DNA from 4 places in the Kitasatospora sp. NPDC088160 genome. Region 3 is predicted to be linked to each of the others. Evidence: riboswitches for the same ligand, from Rfam matches in the RefSeq annotation. Region 3 holds a riboswitch; each other region holds the start of a gene.
The links. A riboswitch is a leader RNA that binds a small molecule or an ion and turns the genes downstream of it on or off. The one in region 3 is predicted to bind cobalamin.

Region 1: linked by a shared signal. The riboswitch ahead of ACIOGZ_RS31690 (ribonucleoside-diphosphate reductase subunit alpha) and the one ahead of ACIOGZ_RS18635 (cobalamin biosynthesis protein) in region 3 are both predicted to bind cobalamin.
Region 2: linked by a shared signal. The riboswitch ahead of ACIOGZ_RS24900 (prenyltransferase/squalene oxidase repeat-containing protein) and the one ahead of ACIOGZ_RS18635 (cobalamin biosynthesis protein) in region 3 are both predicted to bind cobalamin.
Region 4: linked by a shared signal. The riboswitch ahead of metE (5-methyltetrahydropteroyltriglutamate--homocysteine S-methyltransferase) and the one ahead of ACIOGZ_RS18635 (cobalamin biosynthesis protein) in region 3 are both predicted to bind cobalamin.

Annotation. Positions count from the first base shown of each region.
Region 1 covers NZ_JBIUSS010000023.1:145,840-149,048, reverse strand. The annotation lists gene ACIOGZ_RS31690 (ribonucleoside-diphosphate reductase subunit alpha) at 1-1,865, opposite strand, end outside; cobalamin riboswitch at 2,057-2,200, opposite strand; gene ACIOGZ_RS31685 (hypothetical protein) at 2,622-3,209, shown strand, end outside.
Region 2 covers NZ_JBIUSS010000016.1:126,981-130,189, reverse strand. The annotation lists gene ACIOGZ_RS24900 (prenyltransferase/squalene oxidase repeat-containing protein) at 1-1,427, opposite strand, end outside; cobalamin riboswitch at 1,532-1,675, opposite strand; cobalamin riboswitch at 1,753-1,829, shown strand; gene ACIOGZ_RS24895 (hypothetical protein) at 1,963-3,209, shown strand, end outside.
Region 3 covers NZ_JBIUSS010000011.1:73,216-76,424, forward strand. The annotation lists gene ACIOGZ_RS18630 (alpha/beta hydrolase family protein) at 280-1,401, opposite strand; cobalamin riboswitch at 1,665-1,797, shown strand; gene ACIOGZ_RS18635 (cobalamin biosynthesis protein) at 1,905-2,873, shown strand; gene ACIOGZ_RS18640 (cobyric acid synthase) at 2,870-3,209, shown strand, end outside.
Region 4 covers NZ_JBIUSS010000016.1:135,925-139,133, forward strand. The annotation lists gene ACIOGZ_RS24920 (ECF transporter S component) at 1-804, shown strand, start outside; cobalamin riboswitch at 834-1,056, shown strand; gene metE (5-methyltetrahydropteroyltriglutamate--homocysteine S-methyltransferase) at 1,221-3,209, shown strand, end outside.

The DNA of each region.
Region 1 (3,209 bases), on a different contig from region 3:
ATGGACGCGATGGTCGCGGTCGGCGCGATGGCCAGCAGCAGCGAGTTGCGCAGGCCGGTCTCGGCGATGCGGGCGCGCAGCGCGGTCCAGCGGTCGGCCCACTGCGGGGCGGCCGTCGGGAAGTGGTCGATGTGCAGCTCGCCGCGGGCGGCGCGGGTCTCGCCGTAGGCCTCGTGGCGGCCCAGCTGCTCGGCCAGGTCGGCGGAGCGCTCGTACGCGGTGAGCATGATGCGCTCGGCGATGAGGGTGGACAGCCGCGCGGCCTCGGCGGAGTCGAAGTCGATCCGCAGCTTGAAGAAGACGTCCTGGAGGCCCATCACGCCGAGGCCGACCGGGCGCCAGCGGGAGTTGGAGGTGCCGGCCTCGGTGGTCGGGTAGAAGTTGATGTCCACCACGCGGTCGAGGAACGTCACGGCGGTGCGGACGGTGGCGTCGAGGCGCTCCCAGTCCATGGCGCCGAGCAGGTCGTCGACGGAGGCCCCCGGGGCGACGTGGGCGCCGAGGTTGACCGAGCCGAGGTTGCAGACGGCGGTCTCGGAGTCGTCCGTGACCTCCAGGATCTCGGTGCACAGGTTCGAGGAGTGCACCGTGCGGCCGGGCAGCGCGGTCTGGTTGGCGGCGCGGTTGGAGGCGTCCTTGAAGGTCATCCAGCCGTTGCCGGTCTGCGCCAGGGTGCGCATCATCCGGGCGTACAGGGTCTGCGCGGGGATGGTGCGCACGGCCTTGCCGGCCAGCTCGGCCTTGCGGTAGGCCTCGTCGAAGTCGGAGCCCCACAGGTCGACGAGCTCGGGCACGTCGGCGGGGGAGAACAGCGACCAGTCCTCGTTGGCGTTGACCCGGCGCATGAACTCGTCCGGGATCCAGTGCGCCAGGTTGAGGTTGTGGGTGCGCCGCGCCTCCTCGCCGGTGTTGTCGCGGAGCTCCAGGAACTCCTCGATGTCGGCGTGCCAGGTCTCCAGGTAGACGCAGGCCGCGCCCTTGCGGCGGCCGCCCTGGTTGACGGCGGCGACCGAGGAGTCGAGGGTGCGCAGGAACGGGACGATGCCGTTGGACTTGCCGTTGGTGCCGCGGATCAGGCTGCCGCGCGAGCGGATGCGCGAGTAGGACAGGCCGATGCCGCCGGCGTGCTTGGACAGCCGGGCGATCTGCGCGTAGCGGTTGTAGATCGAGTCCAGGTTGTCCAGCGGGGAGTCGAGCAGGTAGCAGCTCGACATCTGCGGGTGCCGGGTGCCGGAGTTGAACAGGGTCGGCGAGGAGGTCAGGTACTCCAGCCGGCTCATCAGGCCGTACAGCTCGGCGACCTCCCGCACCGACTGCTCGCTGTCGCCGACCGCCAGGCCGCAGGCGACGCGGAGCAGGAAGTGCTGCGGGGTCTCGATGACCTTGCGGGTGATCGGGTGGCGCAGCAGGTAGCGGGACTGCACGGTGCGCAGGCCGAAGTACTCGAAGCGGTCGTCGCCGTGCGCGTCGATCAGCGCGTCCAGGGCGGCGGCGTGCTTGGTGACGAAGGCGGCGGTGGTGCCGCCGATCAGGCCCTCGGCGTGGCCGACGGCGATCGAGGCGGCGAAGGAGCGCGAGCCCTGGCTGTTCGCCTCGTCGACGATCTCCAGGGCGAGCAGCCGGGCGGCCAGCTTCGAGTACTGGGGGTCCTCGGCGATCATCGACGCGGCGGCGTCCACGGCCAGCCCGCGCAGCTCGGCGAAGTCCGAGCCGGCGTGGCGGCCGCGCAGCGCGGCGGCGGCGACATGGCCGGGGTCCACCTGGGGGAGATCGACGCTGCGGTCGGTGAGCAGCCGAAGGAGCGCGCCGCCGGGGTCGGAGACCGTCGGGTCGGTGGGGGCGGGGCCGGTGCCCTGGGCGGGCAGGGTGGCTGAGGCAGCGGTGGTCAAGGCGCTCTCTCCTGGCGGCGATCGGCGGCGGTGATCGGGGGGTACCGGGCCGTTCGGGGCAGGGGAGCACGGCACGTACGCAGGAAGCGTCGCGCGACAGTGGCGTCCCCGGCCCGCCCGCGAGGCCCGGAAGGTAGTTCTCGTGCTGGCGCGGCCTCTGCGGGAGGGCCCGTGCGCACACCGTCGGCAGGTACTCGGACTCGCGGGGCGGCTACTGGTAGCCGCCCGCTCACCGCTGCGGGGCAGTCCCGGATTCGCACCGGGTTCCCCTGCATCGACAGCAGGATTGAGCATACATCTAGTGGTGTCTCTCTGATGCGACCCCACATGTAGTACGGCGCGGTGTGTCGGAGCGATAACCGGTGGTGCCGGGAGGGGGCGGGTCGTGGCCTTGGGGCGCCTCGGATCCGGGCTCCCGACGCCCTGATTCCGGGCCCCGGCGTCCTGGTTTCGATACGGAACGGTCACCGGGCGGACCGGTTGCCGCGGGCATGCCCTACGATCTGGGCGCATGAGCGAGCGAAGCGCCGAGGGGCGCGTTTCGCGAAGCGATCATCGAGCGAAGCGAGGGGGCGCGTGAGCGACGGAACTGGCGCACCCGGGCAGGGTCCGCAGGGAACGCCTCCCCCCGGGCCGGGGGACGCGCACGGTCAGCAGCCGCCGGTGGTGCCCGGTCCGGTGTTGCCGCCGAGCGGGGGCTTCGGGCCGCCGCCGGCCTCGTACGGGCCTCCGGTGCCGCCCGCGCAGCCGGTGGCGCAGCCCGGTCCGCCGGGGCAGCCTCCGCTGCCGCAGCCGGGACCGCCAGGGCAGCAGCTGCCGCCGCAGTGGCAGCCGAACCCCCAGGCGCACCCCCAGCCGCATCCCCAGCCGCATCCGCAGCCGTACCCGCAGCCCCAGGCGCCGCAGCGCGCCGAGCCGAACTGGGAGGCGCTGGCGGACCGCAACGCGGCGGACGGCAAGCGCCGCCGCCGACTGCGGGCCCTCGGCGTGGCGGTCGCGGTCGTCCTGGTCGGCGGCCTGATCGCGGGCGGGGCGGTGCTGCTGACGAAGGGCGGCGGCGACAAGCCGGTCGCCGGGCCGATCGCCTCGGCCTCCAACCGGCCGTCCTCCGCCGCATCGGGTGCCGCCCGGAGTGCCGCGCCGAGTGCCGCCGCAACCCCGGGCGGGAACCCGTCCGGCACCCCGGGCGGAGCGCCGGACGACCCGTCGAAGCCGATCTGGGAGGCCGCCACCGACCCGGCGCCGCAGGACGCGGGGGCACTGTTCTCCGCGCTCCAGGTGACGGTCAACGGCGCCACCTGGAACCGGACCTTCGTCTCG
Region 2 (3,209 bases), on a different contig from region 3:
AGCCAGGCCGTGGCGGCGGCCCGGCGGGTGTCCTGTCCGGTGGCCTTGAACGCCTGGGCCGCGCTCGCGGTGCTGATGGTGTCGCCGGGGGCGCCGAGGTACGGGAGGAGGGATCCGTCGGCCTGCTGTCCGGCCGCGAGCTGGTCCGAAGCCTTCCTCGCGGCCGTCTCGTACCCGGGCGCCGTACGCAGGGCGAGGACCGCGAGGCCGGTGGTGAGCGGGTCGGACTCGCAGTGGTCGCCAGCGACGATCATCGATCCGGCCACCCCGCCGTCGGCGCACTGGAGCGCCGTGAAGCGGGCGAGCGCCGGGGCGGGTGGCGTGACGCCGGCGCGCTGGAGGGCGATGACGCCGAGGGACTGAACCCAGGGCGAGGCCGCGCCGAGGAAGTCCCCGGCGGCGGTGCACTTGCCGTTCTCCCCCGCCGCCGTGCAGACATGGCCGGTGAGCGCGGCGATCAGGTCCCGGCCGCCGAAGGCCCGGGGATCGCCACCGGTGCTCTCGGCGACGAGGGCCAGCAGTGCGGCGGCCCTCGCATCGGGCCGGCCGGCCGGTCCGTCGGGGTGGAGGAAGGCGTCGGTGTGAGCGGAGAGGAAGGCGACCGTCCTGCGCAGCGCCGGGTCCTGCGTGCCGGCGGCGGCGAGGGCGATGGCGGTGAGGGCGGTCCGGGGGTAGTCCGGCCCCTCGACGGCCCAGTTCTCCATGTGGTCGCCGCCGACGAGTTGGCGGGCCAGCCAGGCCGCGGCGGCCGCCGGGTCACCGGCGGCGGACGGCCCGGTCGGAGTCGGGGTCGAGGTCGGAGTCGGGGTCAGGGTCGCCGAGGGCGACGGCGAGGCGGACGGCGAAGCCGGCGAACCACCGCTCTTCGCCCGGACGGAGTCCGGCGTGAAGCCCGGTGCCCCGCTGGTGCCGCCGATGTCGGTGCCGCCGTACACCCAGGCCTCGACCTCGCCGGGCTTGGGCTTCTGCGTCCCGGCGCCGAACCGGCTGTAGGACCAGGCCTGTTGGCCGGGTTCGGCGATCCAGTACGACCAGTACGCGGTGGCCTGCGGGGTGTTGACGCAGGGTTCCTCGGCCGGCGTCGGGTACTGGGTGCCGCTGTTGAAGGTCCCGGTTCCGAGTCGGCAGATGAAGGCGGGTCCGTCGTGCTCGGTTCCGGCGGTGGTGAAGCCGGCGGCGTGCAGCAGGTTCATCCCGGTCGTGGGGTGGGCGTCGCAGCCCCGGACGACACCGCCGCCCCAGTGCGTGAAGTCGACGGCGACGATCGCGCCCGTCGTCGCCGTGCACCGCTCGATCGGGTCGGCGGCCGCGGTGCCGGGGCGCCCGAACAGGACGCTTCCGCAGGCGGCGACCGCGACAGCACCGGCGACCACCAAGGAGGCGAGGTCCCGGTTCCTGTGACGTGTGCGACTGCTGCTGACCCTCACGACGACTCCCTGGTCGGTCGACGTGGGACGCAACGGCGCAGCCGACGGTCCCCTGGGCAGGGACCGTCCGGACCGCGTCGTAGTCCGCGACGACGCAAGTGCTCTGTGAACAGGGCCCCCGGTCCAGGCATTCCGGCTCACCCACCACAGGTGGGTCCACGGTTGCGGGTCAGCGCCGGAGTTGGACCGGCTTCCCCTGAATGCCGAGGGCAAAAAATCGGTTCATCAGACCACGACGGCCGAACGGGAGTCAACGGTCCGTCACGTCGATCACATCACCTCGTCGGCCGGTGCGCCGTGCGGTAGCGTCCGCGGTGGCCGAGCGGGGGAACCCGGTGCGAATCCGGGGCTGACGCGCAGCGGTGTGGGGTGGCGATCGTGCTGCCCCGAGCCCGGATGCCCGCCCGGCCACGCACCATGGCGAAAGCCGGCCCACGCGATCCGGGCGGCGACCGCTCCGGCCGTCGCGCGCCCTCGAACGGACGCCGGAACTCCGGGGCAGGGTCGGCGCCCGCCACCCCAAGGAGCCTGTCCCGTGTCCCTCCTCGCCCCCTCGCGGACCACCCCTGCCCGCGCCGCCTCCGCCGTCACCGTCGCCCTGACGGCCGGCGCGCTCCTGCTCTCCGCCGTCCCCGCCCACGCGACGGCCAGCCCGACCCAGATAGCCACCTCGAAGAGCACCGGCGTCACCTACCTGAAGTCGCTCCAGGCCGCCGACGGCAGCTACGTCACCGGCGGCGGGCTCTCCAACGAGTGGGCGTTCAGCGCACTCGCGGCCGCCGGCACGGCCGCCGCGGACGTCACCCCCGGCGGCGACCCCACCAAGAACGCCCGCCTGGTCTACCGCGGCCAGCTCGCCGCCCCCGGCTGGCCGAGCGCCTCGCCGGTCGTCACGGACTACGAGCGCGGCATCCTCAACGCCTACGCCGCCGGCATCGACCCCGCCCGGGTCGGCCCGGGCCGCAACCTCGTCGCCGACCTCGCCGCCTACTGGCAGACCGCCGAACCCGGCTACTACGGCCCGTCCGCCAACTTCAACGGCACCGTCTTCGGCCTCCTCGCCCTCGCGGGCGCCAAAACCCAGGCCGGCAGCCCTCGCGTCCCGCAGCCGCTGCTCGACACCTCCGTCACCGCGGTGCGCGCCAACCAGCACAACGATGGCGGCTGGAACTTCAGCAAGGCCGCGGGCGACCCGAACGCCCTCGCCCAGGGCAGCGACATCGACATGACCGGCGCCGCCATGGCCTCGCTCTGCACCGGGGGCGTCGCCGCCACCGACCCGGCGATCGTCGCCGCCAAGAACTTCCTCAAGGGCAAGCTCACCGCCTCCGGCGCCTTCAACGCCATGTTCGGCGTCAACACCGACTCCAACGGCTGGGCCGTCTCCGGCCTCAACGCCTGCGGCATCAACCCCCAGGGCACCGACTTCACCAGCGGCACCGGCAAGAGCCCCGTCGACTTCCTGATCGCCCAGCAGTTCAAGCCCGGCGGCGGCTTCAAGTACCTGCCCACCGACACCACCCCCTCCCCCTACGCCTCCGTCGACGGCCTGCGCGCCGTCGCCGGCGCCGGCTTCACCGCCACCCCGCCGACCCCGACCACCACCGGCGAGCCCGCCTGGGCCGCCGCCACCGCCTTCGTCCCCGGCACCGCCGCCAAGCTCGCGCTGGTCATCGACGACGGCACCGGCGCGCTCAAGGTCTGCGCCGCCACCCTCACCCCGACCGGCACCACCGCGACCCTCGGCGACGTCCTCGACGCGGCCGCCGGCGCCGCCCCGAG
Region 3 (3,209 bases):
TCGAGCAGTCTTCCCCTTGTACCGGCCTTCTGTCACATCCGGTTGGCTGTACGGACGGGCGGCCGTCGACGGCACCTCCCCAAGATCGGGCAACAATCGGGCAACAGAGGCAAACCGCCTGGCCGGAAACAGGTGGCGGGGTCATGCCATCACGGCTCAACCCTTGCGGCGACGGTCGCGCTACCCGCCCGACCGGTCACACTCCGTGGCCGACAGGTGAGGTCCGGGTTCCGTACGGAGGCCCCGCGGGTGTGACTTCTCACGCGGGGGGGGCTGGGTTCAGAGAAGGGGGGTGAGCCAGCGGCGGAGGAGTTCGGTGTAGTGGGTGGGGGCGGAGTTCCAGAGGGTGGCGTGGTCGGCGCCCGGGAAAGGGCGGAGGCTGACCACACCGGGGCGGGCGGCGGCGAGGCGCTCGGCGGCGCGGAAGGGGGCGACCTGGTCGTCGGGGCTGTGCAGGAGGAGGGTGGGGACGCGCAGGTCGGCGCCCTCGGCGATGCGGCCGAAGTCGGCGAGGTCGACGCCGGTGCGGCCCTCGGCGGCGAGGGCGCCGAGCTCGGCGGCGGCGCCGGTGTAGCCGGCCCGGGCGGCGCCGCGGCGGGCGGTGGCGGGCAGGTCGAGGACCGGCGAGTCCAGGACGAGGCCGCTGATGGCATGGGCCCAGGCGGAGCGGGAGGCCGTCTGGAGGGCCATGGTGGCGCCGAGGGACCAGCCGTACAGGATGACCCGGCCGGCGCCGCTGTCGAGGGCGAGCCGTACCGCCGACTCGACGTCGCGCCACTCGGTCTCGCCGAAGTGGCCGAGCCCGTCCGGCGAGGCCGGGGCGCCCTGGTCGCCGCGGTAGGTGACGGCGAGGGCGGGCAGGGCGAGGCGGTCGAGGACGGGGAGGACCGGGAGGGTCTGCTGCCGGTCGGCGCCGGGGCCGTGGACGAGGATCACCCAGGTGCCGCGTTTGCCGTCGAGGCGCCAGGCGGGGAGGGCGCCGAGTTCGCCGTCGGCGGCGGTGTCGGTGAAGGGGAGGCCGAGCGCCTCGGTGGGGTCGCCGAGGTGGACGCGGGGGGTGAAGCGGACCTCGGTGCCGGGGGTGAGGGTGCCCCGGTCCGCGCGGACGAGGCGGCGGGTGACGCCGTTCTCGTCGCTGTGCAGGACCTCCTCGACGACGGCGTGGCCGTGGTCGTCCCATTCCACGGCCCAGCGGCCGGGGCGCAGGCTCTCGGGGCGGCGGTTGAAGGTGATCCGGCCCGCGGCGAGGCTCCGCACCAGGACGGGGCCGGACTCCCGGGCGGCGCTCGCCGGGTGGACCAGCCGTTCGGAGGCCCGGCGGCCGATCACCAGGACGGCGGCCCCGGCGGCCCCGGCGCCGACGACGGCGGCCGCCACGACGGCCGCGGTTCCCCAACGCATATCGCTCCCCGCTCTGCTGGTCTTGGACCGGACGGTGTCCGGGCGGTGTCCGGGCACCAGTTCACCGGGGGGCCGCGCGGGCGGCCACCGGGCTGGGCCGTCCGGGGCACGGCGGGGCCTCGGGCTGGGCGGGCGTCAGGCAGGGCGGGGCGGGCGGATCGGAGGTGGCGACGGGGCTCCGAGGTGTGACCAACCCCTCCGTGACCTCGGTTGACTCCCGGTTCGGCCGCGTGATGGGATCCTGGGGCCAAACGGAGGCATGCAGAGGAAGCCGGTGCGAGTCCGGCGCGGTCCCGCCACTGTCACCGGGGAGCACGCTCGGAACATTGCCACGGCGGACCGTCAGAAGCCGCTGGAAGGCCCGGGGGTGTGTCCGACCCGGAAGCCAGGAGACTCTCGCCCCCGGTACGTCGATCCAGGGCGCGGACCCTGAGTGAGGACACGCACGCGATGCAGGCTGCCCCGCCCCGCCGGACCCCACGCGGCCTTCCGCCGAACCCGCCGTGCGCCCGCTGACCCGCGCCGCCGCGTTCGCGCTCGGCGCCGCCGCGGGCTTCGCCGCGGACGCCCGCTTCGCCGACCCCCGGCGCGGCCACCCGGTGGCCGTCTTCGGCGGTGCGGCGACCCGGCTGGAGCGGCGGGTGTGGCAGGACGACCGGGTGGCCGGCGCCGGGTACACGGCGCTGTGCGTCGGCGCGGTCGCGGCCGGCGCGGTGGCCCTGGACCGTACGGTGGGCCGGCGTCCGCTGGGCCGGGCCGCGCTGGCGGCCGCCGCGACCTGGACGGTGCTGGGCGGCACCTCGCTGACCCGGGAAGCGCGCACCATCGGCCGGTCGCTGGCCACGGGCGACCTGGCGGCCGCGCGGGAGCGGCTGCCGCACCTGTGCGGGCGGGACCCGAGCGCGCTGGACGGGCCTCAGATCGCCCGCGCGGTGGTCGAGTCGGTGGCCGAGAACACGGCGGACGCCGTGGTGAACGCGCTGGTCTGGGGCACGCTGGCGGGCACCCCGGGGCTGCTGGCGTTCCGCGCGGTGAACACGCTGGACGCGATGGTCGGCCACCGCTCGCCGCGGTACGCCCGGTTCGGCTGGGCCTCGGCCCGGCTGGACGACGTGGCGGGCTGGCCGGGCGCCCGGCTGACGGCTCTGCTCACGGTGGCCGCCGCGCCGCAGCCGAAAACGGCCTGGCGGGTCTGGCGGCGGGACGGTTCGGCGCACCCGAGCCCGAACGCGGGCCAGGCGGAGGCGGCCTTCGCGGGCGCGGTGGGCGTCCGGCTGGGCGGGACCCTCCAGTACGGGGAGCGGGTGGAGCACCGGCCGGTGCTGGGCGCGGAGTTGCGGCCGGTGACGGCGGACGACATCGAGCGGGCCTGCGTGCTCTCCCGGCGGGTGGGCGCGCTGGCCCTGGGTACGACGGTCGCGGGGCACGTCGCGCTGCGCTTGCTGACGACACGGTGGAGGGGAAGGGCATGAGCAACGCACTGCTGGTCGCGGGGACGACCTCGGACGCGGGCAAGAGTGTGGTGACCGCGGGCATCTGCCGCTGGCTGGCCCGGCAGGGGGTGCGGGTCGCGCCGTTCAAGGCGCAGAACATGTCGCTGAACTCCTTCGTCACCGCCGACGGCGCCGAGATCGGCCGGGCGCAGGCGATGCAGGCGCAGGCGGCCAGGGTGGAGCCGGAGGCGGCGATGAACCCGGTGCTGCTGAAGCCGGGGGCGGACGGCCGCAGCCAGGTGGTGCTGCTGGGCCGGCCGGTCGCCGAGGTGGGCGCGCTGGACTACCGCGAACGCAAGCCCGTCCTGCTGGAAC
Region 4 (3,209 bases), on a different contig from region 3:
TGGCCGTTCGTCGTCGCCCCCGGAAAGTTCGGCTCCTCCTACGCCCCGCCGCTGATCTTCGGCGCCCTGCTGGTCCTGGTGCTCGCCGTCGTCATCGCGGAGATCGCGGCCGGCGGCATCGACGCCAAGGCCCTCGCCATGCTCGGCGTCCTGTCGGCCGTCAACGCCGGGCTGCGCCCGCTCGGCGCCGGCACCGCCGGAGTGGAGACGGTCTTCTTCGTCCTCGTCCTGGCCGGCCGGGTCTTCGGCCCGGGCTTCGGCTTCACCCTCGGCTGCACCTCGCTGTTCGCCTCCGCGCTGCTCACCGGCGGCGTCGGCCCCTGGATGCCGTACCAGATGTTCGGCTGCGCGTTCGTCGGCATGCTCGCCGGGCTCCTGCCGAGAACCCGGCGGCGGCGCTGGGAGGTCCCGATGCTGGCCGCGTACGGGGCGTTCTCCGGGTACCTCTTCGGCTTCCTCCTCAACCTCTCCTTCTGGCCGTTCTCCACCGACCCGAACAGTTCCATCGCCTACCTGCCGGGGCTGCCCTTCACCGAGCAGTGGCACCGCTACCTGCTCTTCGACCTCGCCACCTCGCTCGGCTGGGACACCGGCCGTGCCGTCACCACCTTCACCGCCGTGCTCGTCGTCGGCCCGGCCGTCCTCACCGTCTTCCGCCGCGCGGCCCGCCGCGCCAACTTCGAGCCCATGGTGCGCTTCGAGGCCCCGGACGGTCGACGAGTCACCGCGAACGACACCGCGAACGGCTCCGCCATCGGCTCCGCGAGCGGCGAGGGAGTCTCACCATGCGGACGGCTTCCGTGAATTCCGCGTCGGCCCCGGCGGTTTGCCCCTAAGCTGGCGACGCAGCTGGTTCGTCCTGCCCGCCAGGCAGGACGTCGCAAGAGGGAACCCGGTGGGAATCCGGGACTGCCCCGCAGCGGTGAGTGGGAACGACCGCCGTCATACGCACTGGACCCGGGACGGGTCTGGGAAGCGATGGCCAGTAGGTACCGGACGCCAACAGGCCCGGTGCGCCCACGAGTCCGAAGACCTGCCCGTTGCCCGCCCGCGGACCGTTCCGCGTGCGGATATCCCGGTGACCTCGTGGGCGGGTCGGCGACCATACCAGGCGGGTCCGGCACGCGCATCGACGTGAGCCGCCGCCCGGTTCGTCATCCCTTCGCGCTCTCGTCCCGTCCCCGGGTACTTGAGGAGCCAGACTCGCGAAGGAGAGTCCCTTGACCACGAAGTCCGCAGCCGCGGCAACCAGGGCCACCGTGTACGGCTACCCCCGGCAGGGCCAGGGCCGGGAGCTGAAGAAGGCCATCGAGGGCTACTGGAAGGGCACGGTCACCGCCGACGCCCTGCGGGAGACGGCGGTCGGCCTGCGCCGGGAGAACTGGGCGCAGCTCGCCCAGGCCGGGGCCTCGGAAGTGCCCACCGGCGACTTCTCGCTCTACGACCACGTACTGGACACCACGGTCGCCGTCGGCGCGATCCCGGCCCGCCACCGGGCGGCCGTCGAGGCGGACGCGCTGGACGGCTACTTCGCCATGGCGCGCGGCACCCAGGAGGTCGCGCCGCTGGAGATGACCAAGTGGTTCGACACCAACTACCACTACCTGGTGCCCGAACTCGGCCCGGACACCGTCTTCACCGCGAACCCGGCCAAGGCCGTCGGGGAGTTTCGGGAGGCGCTGGCGCTCGGCCACACCGCACGCCCCGTGCTGGTCGGCCCCCTCACCTACCTGCTGCTCGCCAAGCCCGCCCCCGGTGTCGCCGAGGACTTCCAGCCGATCACCCTGCTGGACCGGCTGCTGCCCGTCTACGCGCAGCTGCTGGCGGACCTGAAGGCGGCCGGCGCCGAGTGGGTGCAGCTGGACGAGCCCGCGCTGGTGCAGGACCGCACCCCGGCCGAGCTGAACGCCGCCGCCCGCGCCTACCGTGAGCTGGGCGGCCTTGCGGACCGTCCGAAGCTGCTGGTCGCGAGCTACTTCGACCGCCTGGGTGAGGCCCTGCCGGTGCTGGCCAAGGCCCCGGTCGAGGGCCTGGCGCTGGACTTCACGGGGCCCGCCGCGGCGAACCTGGACGATCTGGCCGCCGTCGGCGGGCTGCCCGGCAAGCGGCTGGTCGCCGGGGTGGTCGACGGGCGCAACATCTGGATCAACGACCTGGAGAAGTCGCTGGCCACCCTGGCGACCCTGCTGGGCCTCGCCGAGCGGGTCGACGTCGCGCCGTCCTGCTCCCTCCTGCACGTGCCGTTGGACGCCGCCGCCGAACGCGACGTCGACCCGCAGATCCTGCGCTGGCTCGCCTTCGCCAAGCAGAAGGCCAGGGAGGTGGCGCTGCTGGCCCGGGGCCTGCGCGAGGGCACGGGGGCGATCGCCGCCGACCTGGCCGCCAACCGCGCCGACCTCGCCTCGCGCGCCAACTCGCCGATCACCCACGACCCGGCGGTGCGCGCCCGTACCGCCGCCGTCACCGCCGACGACGCCCGCCGCGCCCAGGCCTACCCGCAGCGGGCCGAGGCCCAGCGCGCCCGGCTCGGCCTGCCACTGCTGCCGACCACCACCATCGGCTCGTTCCCGCAGACCTCCGAACTGCGGGTCGCGCGGGCCGATCTCACGGCGGGCCGGATCGACGCCCCGGCCTACCGCGAGCGCATCGAGGCGGAGGTCCGGGAGGTCATCGCCTTCCAGGAGAAGGCCGGACTGGACGTCCTGGTGCACGGCGAGCCCGAGCGCAACGACATGGTCCAGTACTTCGCCGAACAGCTCACCGGCTACCTCGCCACCCGGCACGGCTGGGTGCAGTCCTACGGCACCCGGTACGTGCGCCCGCCGGTCCTGGCCGGGGACATCTCCCGCCCGCACCCGATGACCGTCGACTGGTTCGGCTACGCGCAGGGCCTGACCGACCGCCCGGTCAAGGGCATGCTCACCGGCCCCGTCACGATGCTCGCCTGGTCCTTCGTCCGCGACGACCAGCCGCTCGGCGACACCGCCCGCCAGGTCGCCCTCGCCCTGCGCGACGAGGTCACCGACCTGGAGGCCGCCGGCGCGGCCGTCGTCCAGGTCGACGAGCCGGCCCTGCGCGAGACCCTGCCGCTGCGCGCCGCCGACCGCCCGGCGTACCTGGCGTGGGCGACCGAGTCCTTCCGCCTCGCCACCTCCGGGGTGCGGGCCGACACCCAGGTCCACACCCACATGTGCTACGCCGAGTTCGGC